One region of the Providencia sp. UF-183 genome, then DNA from elsewhere that is predicted to be linked to it. Evidence: predicted binding sites of a transcription regulator. Region 1 holds the regulator's gene; each other region holds the start of a gene.
The links. The regulator LexA, encoded in region 1, represses DNA repair genes until DNA is damaged. The targets are predictions, from matches to a motif close to TNCTGTATGTACATACAGNA.

Region 1 (4,220 bases):
CGGTGGGAAGGCACATACACAATTTCATGACCATCTTGCGCTAATTGGCGAACACGCTCAGCATGTTGCACGTTAATGCCTTGATAGAGGCGATTCCATGTCCAGCTCAGTACGCGGTCTGTTAAACGCACGGCTTCATAGGAGAAATTAGCGGCAATTTCTTCCATCATATTCACCGCATTTTGCTGCGCTTTCTTCAATGGAATTTTTTTACTGCGTGCTTCGTCTTCGACGGCTTTTTCAATCGCTTTTGATGTCAAAAGCTTATTGAACAGTTCATAGCGTGCTGGCAGTTTCGGGCCGACCGCCGCAAGGCGTTGGCGCGAATAGTGAATACGGGCGACACGTGCTAATTTATTGGCAATAATGGTGTCTGTGCCGTGGTCCTGTGCCATTTTCCCAATCGAAACAGGTGGCGATAGGCGAACAAAACTATCGCGACCTAACCATAGGATAGCGAAGAATTTTTGCACCCCATTTAATAGCTTGAGTGGGGGAGCAGGGGTATGCCCTTCACGACCAGGGGATCGCCCAAACATGACCGATGCAGGTAGCATTTGAATATCCAGATTTGGATTATTTTTGTGCAAATCTAAATATGCATGGAATGTTTTGACGGAATCTTTACGCGGATCCGGTGAATAATAGCGAAATACGCGCGGGCCATCATCGATAAACACATAGGCAGGAAGCTTGGTGCCATTGATGTCGTTATCAACCAAAGGGTCAGGCAAACCGATAGCCAAGCATTGATGCCGTAGCGTTAGGAGGTCGGACTTAGAATGATAAGGCAATACATACAGCGTTGGCCTGTTAGTATCAAGCTGCAATTCTGTAATTGGGTCCGATGGAATTAGTTTACTTTTTACCAATAATTTAAGTGGTAAATTCAACGTGTTGTAATATATTTTACGCCATAGTGACATAAATGATTATAGCCTCTTGTTAACAATGCTGCGCAATCATACCAGAAATCCACTGGCAGATCTGTTACTGACAATTCACTTTGACCGTAAAAATCGATTATTGTTTGTATTTTTTAAGGAATAAATATGGCAAGTCAAACTAAGGGCTTTACCCGTGTGATTAAAGCAGCGGGATACTCCCTTAAAGGGCTAAAAGCAGCGTGGGTAAATGAAGCGGCATTTCGTCAGGAATCTGTGGCTGCGGTGATTGCGATTATTATCGCCTTTTGCTTAGATATCAGCTATGTGGATAGAATATTGTTGATAAGCTCCGTCGTGCTGGTGGCTATCGTCGAGCTACTCAATAGTGCAATAGAAGCCGTTGTTGACCGTATTGGTAGTGAATATCATGAACTTTCAGGGCGCGCTAAAGATATTGGCTCTGCCGCTGTGTTTGTCAGTATTGGCTTAGCACTGTTTATTTGGGCATTGGTATTATGGCAACGTTATTTTGCGGGATAGCGACGAAAAGCCATTGAAATTTGGGAAAAGAAAGTAAATCGATAACAAATACTAAATTCAGTGATTTAACTGTTTCAAATCTTCATTTACCTGTATATACTCACAGTCTGACTGTATAAACAAACAGGGGAACGGGATGAAAGCACTGACGGCTCGACAACAGCAGGTTTACGATCTGGTGCGTGACCACATTTCGCAAACAGGTATGCCTCCTACACGTGCTGAAATAGCAGCAAGCCTTGGTTTTCGTTCGCCTAATGCGGCAGAAGAACATTTAAAAGCCTTGGCACGCAAGGGTGTAATTGAAATTGTTTCTGGGGCATCACGGGGTATCCGCCTACTTCTTGAAGAAGAACCTGATGATCAAGGGCTACCTTTGATTGGGCGTGTTGCCGCTGGCGAACCTTTATTAGCACAAGAACATATTGAAAGTCACTACCAAGTTGATCCAGAACTCTTCAAACCTCACGCAGATTTTCTCTTACGTGTGAATGGTATGTCGATGAAAGATATCGGTATTATGGATGGTGATTTATTAGCAGTACATAAAACACAAAATGCACATAATGGCCAAGTTATTGTGGCGCGTATTGATGATGAAGTTACAGTTAAACGTTTTAAACAGCAAGGTAACCGTGTCGAATTAATCGCCGAAAATCCAGAGTTTGCTCCGATTATTGTCGATTTACGTGAACAAAGCTTCACTATTGAAGGCTTGGCTGTTGGTGTGATCCGTAATAGCGATTGGTATTGATTCTTAGATTATCAGGTAGGTAGCGGTGTGCTGCTTGTTTGATTTTTCCATGATTGCTGGCAGATTTCAAATTGATGTATAGAGATCTGCCTGCTTTACTTCCTTTCTTTTATATCCTTTCTTTATATTACTTTTCGTATTCTTTTCTTATATAAGTAACATCATGGATTCTACAACATCATTCATTACTTTCTCTTGGTAATGACAGGGTGTTCATGGTCATGGCCACAATGCGCGTGATCTTGGCAGCTATCAATTTCATCACAGTTTTTACATAGACCATGGTTCTCAACCACAGTATGGCGTAAACGGAATTGGTTGGTTTCTGCCAAACTAATGATGGCTGCTTCTATTGTCGCACAATCACTTTCAGTTACGCTCCCGCAATTATCGCAAATCAACATCACTGAAATATGGCTGGGATTATCAAAGTGATGGCAAACGACGTAGCTGTTGGTTGACTCTATTTTATGAATAAAGCCTTGTTCCATTAAAAACTCTAACCCGCGGTAAACGGTTGGGGGCTTTGCTTGCGGTTCAACTTCGCGTAGCAAGTCTAATAAATCATAAGCACTGATTGCGCCATGTTGTTGCGCGATAAGGCGTAACACAGTTTCTCTTTGTGGAGTCAATCTAACGCCTCTTGATTGGCAAATGCGCTCTGCCATCACAAGTATTTTCTCTTCACTCATTTTTTTCATTTTACTGACCCCAGCTTCGAAAAACGCAAAAATTTACTGCTCATAAGTTTATCATATTTTTGGTATTGAAAGCGCATAGGCTTTCAGGGGACAGAAAATAACTAAGTAAATATGTTATCTATATAATTTTTATTTAAAAGTAAACATAAGCAAACGATTATCTGAAAATGGACTTGGTTGAAACGAGTACAGCAGATGAATTACATAAATTTAACTGAAACAAAAATGATTATTTGCTTTAACAAAACAAATACAAAGTATGCGTTTTTTGTTTGTTATTTAACGTAAATTTCAATTAAGACTTATCTTATGAGGATTGTTCAGTATGAGATAATAATCTGGTTTTAAGCTAACTCGATGGGGGTAATGTAACCCTTATTCATTCGGTTGGATTAATATATATAAAATTTGCAATTTTTCGATATTAAATAAAATGACGCTCATTTACACAACCTTTTACAACTTGAAATAATTATAAGTAGCTGGGTTTCAATTTATATAAATTAACCTAAGTAACGCTCTCAAACATATCATAAAGCCTATAATAACGAATTTAAATCTATATTAATTTTTAATTATAGATTTATTGCCTATTGTTGCGTCTCCAGATGCGTTATTTTGACAATAAATATTGTTGTCTTAGAATTGTTCTCAGAAAGCAGGAGAGCGTTTGAAAACTTAGCCAAGTATTTTTGCTTGTTTGAAATAGGAATGGTTGAGTCAGAAATGAGTAACTAAATGCTATGTGGTTTATATATTGACCTGTGATTTTAGCATAGGAAGTAATAAGAATTAATCGAACTCTCTAATGTTTTAAATTTTTGTCCATCTTTACTATTTCTATATTGATTCTGGTCTCTCAAATTTGGCGATATAGAAATAGCTCTTTTTTAAAGCCAGTTCTACTGACTTGGTTTTAACAAAGGGGATTAAAAGGATTTTTAATGCTCTTAATGTTGGCTTGAATAAAGTTAACAGCAACTTCGCCAAGCTCATAAAAATGACTTTAGCACTGTAAATGGATGTTGTGAGTTTGGCTTTTAATAAAAAAATGTGTCTTTCACTACTTACATGACGACATAAATACAGAGGTATTTACATATGTTATTCAACAAAAAATTAGCAGTTTTAGCAGTATTAGCAGGTTCTATGGTCGCTGGTTCTGCATTAGCAGCAGACGGTAAAAAAGGTGCAGAAGTTACTTTTAAAGCACAATTACGTGCTGCATCTTGTGACGTTACCTCTACTACTAAAGGCTCTGTAATTGACTGGGGTGTATTCACAGTTGACCAAACTACAGGCAAAAAAGTCAACGATATGTTAGGTGATGCGAAAGAT
Region 2 (4,220 bases), on a different contig from region 1:
CTTCTTGTGTGTATAAATGGTGGTTGCAGTTGAAAAAACGATCTGCCAAAACATCCCCAAAATCAGGGGAGTGCACGGTGCTCATATCTAACTCGCCATACCATAAGGCGGTTGGGCAGGTGATGTCTTCAGGGGTGAATCCCCAGTTTTGCAAGGAAAGCAATAAATCTTGCACATAACCTTGATTGCCTTGAGAAAACGCACGGCACATACAATCGGTGTAGGCTTCTAAAAAGTGTTCTTCATTGTAGAGCTGTTGGTCGATTTCGGCACTGCAATTGAGGATGAACGCCAATAGCCATTCGCCAGTGACATTTTTCTGTAACCAGTCGGATAAGCTTTCTGGTGTATTCAGAGCTTGTTCCTGCATATTCACCACGTCAGCCGTTAATTTGGCGCGCGTGGCAGGGTGTTCGAATTGGTCTTGCCCAGACACAATAGACAGAGAAACAGGCTGGCAATAATGAGCAACCGCCATCGCGAACACACCGCCTTGTGAAAAGCCCAGCACTGAAAACTGTTTAATCGCTAAGTTATCAAGTAACGCTTGAATATCGAATGCAACGCTTTTTAATGATTTGTGGGCGTGAAAAGTAGAGTCGCCGAGACCCGCACGTTCTGGCACGATCAAACGAATATTGTATTTTTCCAGCAAATCTAAGCCAAAGCCGAGGTTGCCACTCATGCCTGCACCAGTACAGAAAACGACAGGGAAGCCCGTCTTTGGCCCTGATTCAAACCAGCAAAGTTGACGACCATCCGGTAGTGTCATGATATGTTGGCGAGGGTTAATCAACGGCGCATTGTACATGGTAAATTCCTAAAACAGGCACAGACTGGGTGATAAGATAGGTCAGTTAATTATTATTCAAACTGGCATTGTTATAATTGCAATTTTAAAGTATTAAAGAGGTAAATTGCAAAATATTAGCTTAATAATTAGCGAAAAGGAGCTCAAATGGCATTTTCAGAGTCAGAAAAACAGGTTTTATTAGCAGTTAAAGGCGTAGGGCCGATGGTGATCAGCCGTTTAGAACAGATGGGTTTCTCGTCATTGGCTCAGTTAAGTGATGCTTCTTATGATGAAATTTTAATTTCAGGCGCCGCACTTACAGGTTCAAGTTGCTGGAAAAACAGCCCGCAAGCTAAGAAAGCCGTCGAAGGGGCTATCTTAGCGGCAAAACAAGCACTTGAATCAGGTAATTAGTCGGCTTTGTGTTTCATCTTCCATTTTTTGCTGCGCAGAATGTTGAGCATTTGAACGGCCATGGAAAAGAACATGGCAAAGTAGATATACCCTTTAGCGACATGGACTTGTACGCTTTCGAGTATCAGTGTAAAGCCCACTAAAATTAAGAAAGAGAGTGCAAGTATTTTGACGGAGGGATAGCGCTCAACAAAATCCCCGATACTTTTTGCGGCTAACATCATGATAAGCACTGCAATAATCACCGCAGCCATCATAATAAACAGGTGGTCAGAAAGCCCAACGGCGGTGATGACGGAATCGAGGCTAAAAATAATATCTAACAGGGCAATTTGCACAATGGCACCCCAAAACGAATGCACTTGCCGCTGCGCAAGGTTGCTTTCGTCTTCCCCTTCAATGGTTTCAAAAATCTCTTGGCTGGCTTTCCATATCAAGAAAATTCCGCCTGCACATAAGATGATATCGCGAGCGGAAACAACATGGTCTGCAACGGTGAACAACGGGGTTGTCAGGCGCGATAACCACGCGATTGAGGCCAATAAGGCAAGGCGCATGACCATCGCCGCAATGAGCCCTGTGCGTCTGGCACTATTTTGTTGATGGGCAGGGAGTTTGCTCACCACGATACTCAAGAAAATAATGTTATCGATGCCTAAAACGATTTCTAAAATAGTTAGGGTGGCAAGAGCCATCCAAGCATTGGGGTCGAGTATCCACTCAAACATCTGTGTACCTTCTACAATAAAACAGTGATAAATGTTTATCGTCTGCTTGGTACAGGCGACACCTTGTTGATTAAGCGAGATTAAAATGCCGCGCTAGCAAAGGGGCGGTAAAGTCTTTTTTAAGGTAAAAGCCGCGGGGCAGCGTCATAATCGGTTGGCCGAACTCACCAATGGCTTCTGTTAGGGCTTTATTGTTTGCCGCTTTAGGGCGAATTTGCAAAACTTGCCCGTGGCGCGCTGTAATGGTTTCCACTTTGCCGAGCACAATCAAATCCATTAACTCTTCCCAATCTTGCCGCAGTAATTGTTCCTCAAGGGGGGACGGGCTCCAAATTAATGGGTTAGCGACCCGACGTTCCGCTAAGGGAATTTGGCGTTCACCTTCAATTGGAAACCACAATATTCGCGATAGCTTACGGCGCACATGGCTATTTTCCCACGTTAAACCGCTATTTCCCGTGAGGGGCGCGACGGAGACAAAGGTGGTTTCCAGTGGCACACCATGGCGGTCGATGGGGATCGTTTTTAGCTCAATACCAATGTGGGCAAAATCTTGCTCCGCCTTACTGCCTGCGCTCGCTCCTAAATAATACTCGAGTAACATGCCCACCCAGCCTTTATCACGCTTTAGATCAGGGGGGATAGGGATGCCTGCAATTTGGGCGAGATCACCCAAAGTATAGCCGGCAAGCGCTTGAGCCCGACTCATTAAGGTAGCTTCGTTATCCGGTGGTCGTGGTGGTGTAAATGACATAATGCTCTGAAAATTAAGTGTATAAAAAACAATCAAAAATAATTCACATAACGAAGAGAGTATAACACTTTTTCATGTTGATTTTTAACTGCATGATATTTAACTGTTTAATATTTTTTATTCCCTGTTCTTCAATGTTGGTTTTAGGGTTATTCACGTTCATCCCAAGATAATCACAGGATCATGCACTAGGTTATCCACAGGTTTTCTGGATAACTGTGTAAAACAGTGATTACTGTGTGTATTTACAGCCTTGACTAATGAGGTTTTATGACGCTCATCACAAAAAGTGAGTAAGTTAAACACATTAGTTGTGGATAAATACAACGTTGTTTGATATTTGTTCAGTTGAAGTCCTAAGCTTTTTAGCGAAAAAATTGACCAGTGGATAACGTGTTTTTTTTGGCTTTATTTCTTTGATTTATCAAAGTTTATTAGATTCTAATTATTTTTGATAAAAACCTGTTCTGGGGATATACCCTGATTGCTATAGGGTTGTTCACATAGATATCCACAGAAAAAGTGAATAACATCCTTATTATTCACTTTGGCTGTTTATAACTGTCACAAATTAGATGGGTTATCCTCAGATGGCTTAAACCATGCGGATTTAAAATCAAACCAACCAAAGGTATTCATGCGGACGCCGCGCATGGTGCGCTGGCCTTGTAACTCTAACCAATGATGAAATATCGGATGGAAAATTTGCGAGTCAATTAAGCTTTCACACCACGCTTCAACGTCGAAAGCGTTATTTCGCCATTGGCTTAATTGAGTATCAAGGTTATCACCAAGACATTGGCGTAAGAGGGGCATTTCGTACAACGTGGCGAAAATGGAAAACTCAAGGGGCTTAAAGAAGTTGGCCGTTGCTAACCAAATATCACTTTGAGAATTACCGTTAAACCAATCATCATAACCAATGATATTAATCCTCAACTCAACCCCTTGCTGATGCAAAACGCGCTTCATAATTTGGCTGATTGCGTAGAATTCATGATGATTATGGTAAAACGTCACGGTGAGTTCGGTGAGGTCTTCTGGTTTAGGAAATAGCGTGAGCATTTTACTGTGGTGCCAGTGCAGCAATAGGCCATAAGCTGGGGCCCAGTGGCGTTGATAGAATGGCTCACAATGGGCAAGTAAATTCACGGGTGTGAGAAAGCTGCATAACCATTTACGCACATCTTCCCGCTGGGATAGCTCAGAACGTTGATCCATTAGTAAAAAATAGCAACCTTCCTCCATGCGGCTTTCTAACGAATCATTATGGTGCTTGTCGCCATCCATTTTTAACGTGGTGCACACCATTTGTTCTGAAAGCTCTGGCACCACCCAAATCGTCACTTCATCCAACAGAGCGCGATAACCAAAGTAGCGGTCAAAGGCTGTAATGGTGAGCTTTTGTGGCAAATTTTTGTCAACTTGATAAGGGCCTGTACCAATAGGGCAACGGCTAAAGTTGTCTAGGCTTTTCCACTCTTTAGGCAAAATAGCCGCATGGTGGCTGCCTAACAACCAAGGTAGCTGT
Region 3 (4,220 bases), on a different contig from region 1:
TGGTGTATTGAGCGAATTGTACCGCGTGACAAAACGTGGTGGTGTGATTGTTTTTACAACGCTTGCAGAGAATTCGCTGAGTGAATTATCACAAGCTTGGCAGTCACTAGATGGATATTCTCATGTGAATACCTTTTTAAGCTCACAAGACATTACTGCGAGTTGCCAAACATGGCGTCATGATGTGTCTTTTCATCAAGATACGTTGCTTTTCCCTGATTTAATCAGCTTATTGAATTCGCTAAAAGGGATCGGTGCAACCCATTTAACGGCAGGGCGCCAAGCTGGGCTCATGACGCGTAAGCGCCTTCAACAATTAGCTTTAGCTTACCCGATGGCTCACCAAGGGCTACCGTTAACTTATCAAACCGTATTTGGAGTCATCTATTGTGACTAAAACGTATTTTGTAACAGGAACGGACACTGAAGTCGGTAAAACCGTGGCGAGTTGCGCTTTATTACAAGCCGCTAATGCGCAAGGGGCTAATGCAATAGGTTATAAGCCTGTCGCTTCTGGCAGCGAACAGACTTCAGAAGGGCTGCGTAATAACGATGCTTTATTATTGCAAGCCAATAGCCGCGTGAAATTACCTTATTCAATGATAAACCCCATCGTATTTGAAGCACCGACTTCACCGCATATTATAAGTGAAAAAATGGGGTTACCTATTGATTTCTCTGTCATTAATCAAGGGTTATTAGATATTCAGAGACAAGGTGATTGGGTGCTAGTTGAAGGTGCTGGTGGCTGGTATACCCCATTATCCACTGAAAAAACCTATGCAGATTGGGTCATTGAACAGCAACTTCCGGTTATTTTAGTGGTGGGTGTGAAGCTGGGTTGTATTAATCATGCACTATTAACACTAGAGGCGATTCATGCTGCTGGGTTATTGGTTGCCGGCTGGATTGCTAATGAAGTGGAACCTGCTGGGGCTTATCAAGCTGAATACCTTGCCACACTCAAACGCATGATTAAGCCGCCTTGCTTGGGGATCCTTCCTTATCAACCTGAACTTAATGAATCTACATTAGGGCAATATTTGGATCTTTCATTATTGTGAAATAAATAAAGGGCTTAGCATTATCGTTAAAGCCCTTTTTTCCTTCGTAAAAAAAGATCAATTGTTAAATGTTCGGTTGATCTTGTGTAACGTTCTTAACCTATTTTTTGTCAAGTTTTACCGTAGAAATAGTCTGACGATCGAACTAAAACAGATAAAATCCCTTTTTATTAGCGGATACTACGTAAAAATTTTTTCATATAACTGCCATCATTTTGTCATTTAGTCCACGTTTATCAAATTTTACCAATGTCGAGAAAGCATGAGCCCTAAGGGCTTCAAGAGTTATCCACCATTTCTGTGGATAACCTTGTGCATTAACGTTATAAAACGACTTCTATGCTAGGCGACGAGCGGCTTTGCCTTTATTTGATGTGATTCTGGACTTAAAAATAATTTCATTTAAATACAAATGGTTAAATAAAATCAAGACTTCAATTTGCATTTGCGATAGGGCGATAAAAACCAATAGCATAAAATATAAAGTTTTCCAAAGGTCAAGCATTATTTTGGGGATAACATTTTTATAAACTCATTGGAACGTCGGATAGACAAAATATTAAATTCAGGACTTGAAGCTGTTTTTTTATCCAGTATTATAGCAAAAGAGATAAGTGATGAGGCGGTAATATGAGTAAGGATTTTAAGCTGTATTCTGAGTTTCAGCCTGCAGGGGACCAACCTGAAGCAATTCGTAAATTACGCGAAGGGCTGCAAGACGGCTTAGCACATCAAACCTTATTAGGTGTTACAGGGTCAGGGAAAACATTTACGATAGCCAACGTTATTGCAAAAGAAAATCGCCCAACCATGTTGATGGCACATAATAAGACCTTGGCGGCGCAGCTCTACAGCGAAATGAAAGCGTTTTTCCCTGATAACGCAGTGGAGTATTTCGTTTCTTATTATGATTATTACCAGCCTGAAGCTTATGTACCTAGCTCTGATACATTTATCGAGAAAGATGCTTCTGTAAACGAACACATTGAGCAGATGCGCTTATCGGCGACTAAGGCCTTACTTGAACGTCGTGACGTGATTGTAGTGGCTTCAGTCTCAGCCATATACGGGTTGGGCGACCCAGATAGCTACTTAAAAATGATGCTGCACCTAACGGATGGCATGATCATTGACCAACGCTCTATTTTGAGGCGTTTAGCTGATCTGCAATACAGTCGTAACGACCAAGCTTTTACTCGCGGTACTTTCCGTGTTCGGGGGGAAGTGATAGACATTTTCCCTGCAGAATCTGATGAATACGCGCTACGTGTCGAGCTATTTGATGATGAAGTCGAGCGCCTATCTCTTTTTGACCCTCTGACGGGGCAAATCCAACACCGTGTGCCTCGCTTTACGGTTTACCCAAAAACGCACTATGTCACCCCAAGAGAGCGTATTTTGGAAGCGATGGAGCATATCAAAGAAGAGCTGGTGGATAGACGAAAAGTGTTGTTGGAAAACCATAAACTGGTTGAAGAGCAGCGCATTACCCAGCGCACTCAGTTCGATTTAGAAATGATGAATGAACTAGGTTATTGCTCAGGGATTGAAAACTATTCACGTTATTTATCCGGTCGTGCACCGGGCGAGCCACCTCCGACACTGTTTGATTATTTACCAGCGGATGGCCTACTGGTGGTGGATGAATCTCACGTGACGATCCCACAAATTGGGGCGATGTACAAAGGTGACCGCTCCCGTAAAGAAACCTTAGTCGAATACGGTTTCCGTTTGCCTTCGGCATTGGATAACCGGCCAATGCGTTTTGAAGAATTCGAAGCTCTAGCACCGCAATCTATCTATGTCTCTGCAACACCGGGCAAATATGAGCTGGAAAAATCGGGCAATGAAGTCATTGAGCAAGTGGTTAGGCCAACAGGCTTACTTGACCCGATCATTGAAGTTCGTCCTGTCACCACGCAAGTGGATGATCTACTGTCTGAAATTCGTATTCGTGTACAGAAAAATGAGCGAGTGTTGGTCACCACATTGACCAAACGGATGGCGGAAGATTTAACGGAATATCTGGAAGAGCATGGGGAGCGTGTTCGCTACCTTCACTCAGATATTGATACGGTTGAACGAGTGGAAATCATCCGTGATTTACGGCTCGGTGAATTTGATGTGCTTGTTGGGATCAACTTATTGAGGGAAGGTCTCGACATGCCAGAAGTTTCGTTAGTGGCTATTTTAGACGCTGACAAAGAAGGCTTCCTGCGTTCAGAACGCTCTTTAATTCAGACAATAGGCCGTGCAGCGCGTAACTTAAACGGTAAAGCGATCCTCTACGGCGACCGAATCACCAATTCGATGGAAAAAGCGATAGCAGAAACCGAACGCCGTCGTGCAAAACAAATGGCGTTCAATGAAGAACATGGCATCGTGCCGCAAGGGCTGAACAAGAAAATTGGTGATATTCTGCAAATTGGCCATAAAGTGGGTGGAAAAGGCAAAGGTCGCTCAAAAGACAACGCCAAAAATGAGATATCAATTGATATCCAAGGCATGTCAACGAAAGAGTTGGAGCAACGTATTTCACAACTTGAAGCGCAAATGTATAAGCACGCACAAGACTTGGAGTTTGAAGCGGCAGCGCGTGTGCGTGATGAGTTGCAAGAGATTCGGTCTCAGTTTATCGCTAATTCCTAATCTTCTTCATATTTCGCGTTGTGGGGGTGTTGGCTACGCTCAATCACTCGGGTCACATACTTATGTATGCTCCCCGAGATGCTTTCGCTTGCCGCCTACCCACAACACGAACTATTTTGAAAATGATTTTTCATTGTATTTCATTATGTTGGGAAGCAGGGCAATCACTCGGGTCACATACTTATGTATGCTCTCCGAGATGCTTTCGCTTGCCGCCTACCCACAACGCAAATTATTTTGAAGATGATTTTTCATTGTATTTCATTATGTTGGGGAGATCAGGGGCCATCACTCGGATCACATACTTGTGTATGCTCCTTGGAATAAACTCTTTTGCCGCCTAGCCACAATGCTAGCTATTTAGAGGATTTGCGTGAAAATAATTAGAAAATCAATAGGATTGATATAAAAATTGTCTTTAAAATAGAGAAATATTCCACCTCTGGGAGCCAAAGGTGGAATAAATTACAATAGCGGGATGGTTTCTTCGATGGCTTGTAGGAGCAG
Region 4 (4,220 bases), on a different contig from region 1:
GTTCATTAAGTGTTACTTGATGGTTTAATGGATTTAATTGCAGGTTATCTAATTGCCAAATTTCAGAGGAAAAACCAGCCATTCTACGACTTACTGCTTTTACTCGAGATATAAGTTCTGGCATGGCAAATGGTTTGGTTAAAAAGTCATCAGCACCTGAGTCTAAGCTAGAAACCAAATTATCCATTTGATTTCGTGCGGTTAATATAATGATTGGAATTGACTCCCCAGATTGGCGCCATGTAATTAACTCTGCATGACCATCACCATCGGGTAGCCCTAAATCTAATAGCATTAAATCAAAATTACGAGAAGTGAGCTGTGACTTTGCATCTGCCAGCAATCGTACCCAACAAGGATTAAATCCCGCTAATTCTAAGCCACGGCAAAGTGCTTTCCCCAGTTGGAGATCATCTTCTACTAATAGGATATTCATATTATCACCTCTGAGCGTCAGTATAAGCAGCCAATGGAAACCAGACAATATCTAGTCGTCCCAAGTTCAGCTTAGATTTAAGTTTATCTTAAGCTTGGTTTAACCCAGTTTTAAGGTACAAAAATATAGACAGATTATTATTCTTCCATCCTCCTAAGAATAAGAGCATTGATGATGAAGCAAGCTTTCTATGAAGTACCAATATTTATCGTAGTTATTCTCATTGCTTTGATAATTATGGGAAAAGATTTTAATAAAACATCAGGCATTCATTTTTCAAACATAACAATTAATGAAGTCGCTACGTGCACGGATGTTAATAAATGCATTTCTCAGGCACGCATTTCTGATGAAAGAAAAAACAAATTAAGCCCATTAAAAGAAATTAAAGCATTTTTAAGGCAAAAAATTTATTAATCACGATGAGTGTCATTTGAAAATGAAAAAAATTGCAGCATTAATGGTTGGTATCTTGCCGTGTAGTTATGTTGTTGCGGGGGAAAGTACATTTATTTCAGGGGCAGGAGTCAATATTGCACCCGTTTATGAAGGTTCAAAAAAATACCAGTTTGGACCAAATTTAGAGGCAACGTATGCTTACCTTTCGGATAATTATGGCGTATTTAGTTTAGGTATCGAAGGAGTTGCATGGGGAATAGGCTTAACAGAGAATCTCACTTTTGTTAGTTCGTTGGGCTACGATTATGGCCGTGATGAAAAGATTGGTTTTCTTGGTAATAAAAATAAAGATCTTAAAGGAATGGGGGATTTAGATGGTTCCCTGCTAGTCGGTGCTGACCTTTATTACACACTAAACAACTATGAATTCTACATCATGGGTGATATTGCAACAAAAGATAGGCGTTATGGTGGGCGCCATATAGGCCGTACTGCTACTGTAGAATTAGGTGTCAATACAAACTATGAAATTAATAACTCATGGGAAATGGAATATAACTTAGCAACAGTATGGGGAAATAAAGCGTACAATCAAGCCTACTTTGGTGTCTCAAAACAACAAGCTAGCAAATCTAAATTTGCAGAATACGATGCTGGTAGTGGATTTAAAGATGTACATGGCTCAGCCACATTAAATTATAATATGGATGAAAGCTTCACCTTATATTCAGGTATTGCTGCGTATTATTTAATTGGTGATGCAGGTAAGAGTACATTAACTGAGCAAAAATTAGGTTTGATTGGGTTCACTGGTTTTCGCTACGCATTTTAAGTATGATAAAATAAAGGAATGTTTAGATTACCTTTAACATTCCTTTAGTTAAAATTGTTATTCAGCTGTATTTTCTTCGGGGATCCACCCATCATCCAGCCAAATTTCTTCTAATATTTCTTCGATGCGTACCTTATCTTCTGACATTTTAGTTCCAGAAATATTGACACGCTGCTGCGAACTAAAACCGACGCGAGTTACCATGTCAGGGTACTGATTCTGCAGTTTGCGTAAAATCTCAGATTCAAGGGCGAGTAAAACGTTTGTGCTTGGTTTTTGTAGTGCGTTTTTATCAAATAAAACTTCAATCCGTAACATAATAGCCTCGGCTAAAGACTGTATTAATATACAGTATTTTTAGATGTATAAGGAGAAAAAGTCAATAAGATTATAAAATATTTTTCAAATTAGATGAGTTAAATGGCAATGAATTTCGGAAGGAAAATAATAAACAATTAAAACAGATAGTTAAAAATAACTAAAAATAAGGTTGTTGAGGATAAATTGATTGTCAGCATTAAAAAAATACGTATTCTAAAAGTGTATTGTGTCCCCGTAATGATGAGTATAGGAATAAATGTTACATTCAATCAGATTATCTAGCAATGATATAAACGAGAAAGAGGCTGTTAATCAGTTATACGATAAATCCTTTCCACTTTATGAGCAAAGAAGCTACCAAGGTCGAGAGTCAATTTTAGGGCTTAATGATTATCATCTTTATTACTTTACAGATAATAGTGAATTTGTGGGTTTTATAGGCTGCTGGAAAATTAAAGATTATTTCTATATTGAACACCTCGCTATTTCAGACTTGCTAAGAGGGCAAGGCTATGGACAGAAAGTATTAAAACAGTTTTGCCTCGATGTTGGGCAAGTCATTCTTGAAATTGACCCTGTTATTGATGAAGTCAGTAGAAAACGTCTTTCGTTTTATCAGCACTGTGGCTTTCAACAAAATGAATATGCACATGCGCACCCAAGCTATTACCCTGAAAATAAGCCTCATGAGCTAGAAGTATTAAGCTATCCACAAGCTATAGATAAAGAAACTTATCAACATTTTAACCAGATGCTACAAACAGTTGTGATGGAAAAAACGTTATTGTAAATCTGTTGATAAGACAGCTTTAGCTTGGGATGTAGCAATAGATAAGTTCTGGGTCGTTATCATCCAAGTTTTCAATACTGCCACTCGGAATAAAGCCAGCTTTCATGAAAAGCTGTTGGGTGGCTGTATTTGATTGATTTGTTGAGGTGAAAACTTTTGTTGTTGGACTTCTTTTGATCAATTGTTTTATTAATAGTAATCCTAAACCCTGTCGGCGATATAGGTCATTAACCATCAATAGTTCAATAAACCCGTGTGCAAAAAATTGCGAAGTTATGACACCGTACGCGAATATTTCTTCTTTTTCTTCCAACACGAAGCAATGGCCCTGTTTGACCCAATCTCTGATTTCGTTTAATCGAATATCTGTCGCTACGGTGTCTATCTTGTAGACAGTGTTTATGTCATTTATGGTTGCTAAACGAAAATTCATCTAATTCCCTCATCAATTTATTGTAGTTATGCAGTATAGAGCAAAATTATTTTATTTATCAATACTATCGGGAAATCAGTAAAACATGCTATCACGCTTTTTGTGCTAGGTGTCAAGTTCCCATAAAAATTACATGGTATTATATACAGTATTGGTGGTTTCTAGGTATAAGCAATTACGAGGTCATAATGGAAATAGAAAGTCAAAGCGAATATTTAGATCAAAAATTTTGTGATTTAGAATTTGAAGATGAAAAATTTGAACATTCCCTGTTTGAGCGGTGTGAATTTATCAATTGTAACTTTACGGGAAGTCGTTTTGCCGATTGCCGGTTTGTAGAATGTACTTTTTTAAAATGTAATCTCAGTTTAATTAGTATTCCTAATTCACGCTTTTCTATTTGTGAATTTAATGGCAGCAAGCTTGTGGGGATAGACTGGACAAAAGGATATTGGCCACGTTTTGATTTTTATTCTCAACTGAGTTTCAAAAGTTGTATTTTGAGTGGCAGTAATTTTTTTGCACTTAAACTCCATGAAACACAATTTGATGATTGCCGTTTACATGATATTGATTTTAGAAATGCGGAACTTAATAAATCAGTAATAACAGATTGCGATTTATCAAATAGCTTATTTATGCAAACCAATTTAACGTTGGTAGATTTTACGGGAACGCATTCCTTTACGATTGATATTCGCCAAAATACGCTAAAACAGGCTAAATTTTCACGTTTCGAAGCATTAGAGTTACTGTATGGTTTAGATATTCAATTGGTTGATTAGGTTATTTGAATAAATAAAAATGCCCTTTGCAGGCGCAACCTGAAAGGGCAGTTATTTAATATTACATAGCATACATAAGTCCTATTTGCTTATCTTCAATCTCAATACTAATTTTGTCACTATCGGGTGTTTCAATAGTCGCCAATGAGATAAAAAAAGCAATGACAATGATGGTATATACGAGAAACATACAAACCTCCCGTAATGCTTGGCGTTAACGATAC

Region 2: a site for LexA is predicted at 2,923-2,942, ahead of mutH (DNA mismatch repair endonuclease MutH). Genes of this name have one in related genera too.
Region 3: a site for LexA is predicted at 1,641-1,660, ahead of uvrB (excinuclease ABC subunit UvrB). Genes of this name have one in related genera too.
Region 4: a site for LexA is predicted at 2,002-2,021, ahead of AC4IFT_RS05025 (DinI-like family protein). Genes of this name have one in related genera too.

Annotation. Positions count from the first base shown of each region.
Region 1 is NZ_JBSICD010000021.1:27,021-31,240, forward strand. It holds gene plsB (glycerol-3-phosphate 1-O-acyltransferase PlsB) at 1-926, opposite strand, end outside; gene AC4IFT_RS17510 (diacylglycerol kinase) at 1,053-1,427, shown strand; gene lexA (transcriptional repressor LexA) at 1,564-2,181, shown strand; gene zur (zinc uptake transcriptional repressor Zur) at 2,367-2,882, opposite strand; gene AC4IFT_RS17525 (fimbrial protein) at 3,984-4,220, shown strand, end outside.
Region 2 is NZ_JBSICD010000018.1:90,725-94,944, reverse strand. It holds gene AC4IFT_RS16360 (alpha/beta fold hydrolase) at 1-811, opposite strand, end outside; gene AC4IFT_RS16355 (helix-hairpin-helix domain-containing protein) at 959-1,207, shown strand; gene AC4IFT_RS16350 (TerC family protein) at 1,204-1,935, opposite strand; gene mutH (DNA mismatch repair endonuclease MutH) at 2,006-2,689, opposite strand; gene sgrR (HTH-type transcriptional regulator SgrR) at 3,254-4,220, opposite strand, start outside.
Region 3 is NZ_JBSICD010000008.1:31,711-35,930, forward strand. It holds gene bioC (malonyl-ACP O-methyltransferase BioC) at 1-397, shown strand, start outside; gene bioD (dethiobiotin synthase) at 390-1,064, shown strand; gene uvrB (excinuclease ABC subunit UvrB) at 1,695-3,713, shown strand; gene AC4IFT_RS09415 (gluconeogenesis factor YvcK family protein) at 4,179-4,220, opposite strand, start outside.
Region 4 is NZ_JBSICD010000004.1:162,787-167,006, forward strand. It holds gene AC4IFT_RS05010 (response regulator) at 1-436, opposite strand, end outside; gene AC4IFT_RS05015 (hypothetical protein) at 608-853, shown strand; gene AC4IFT_RS05020 (MipA/OmpV family protein) at 876-1,667, shown strand; gene AC4IFT_RS05025 (DinI-like family protein) at 1,725-1,985, opposite strand; gene AC4IFT_RS05030 (GNAT family N-acetyltransferase) at 2,245-2,778, shown strand; gene AC4IFT_RS05035 (GNAT family N-acetyltransferase) at 2,798-3,211, opposite strand; gene AC4IFT_RS05040 (pentapeptide repeat-containing protein) at 3,379-3,996, shown strand.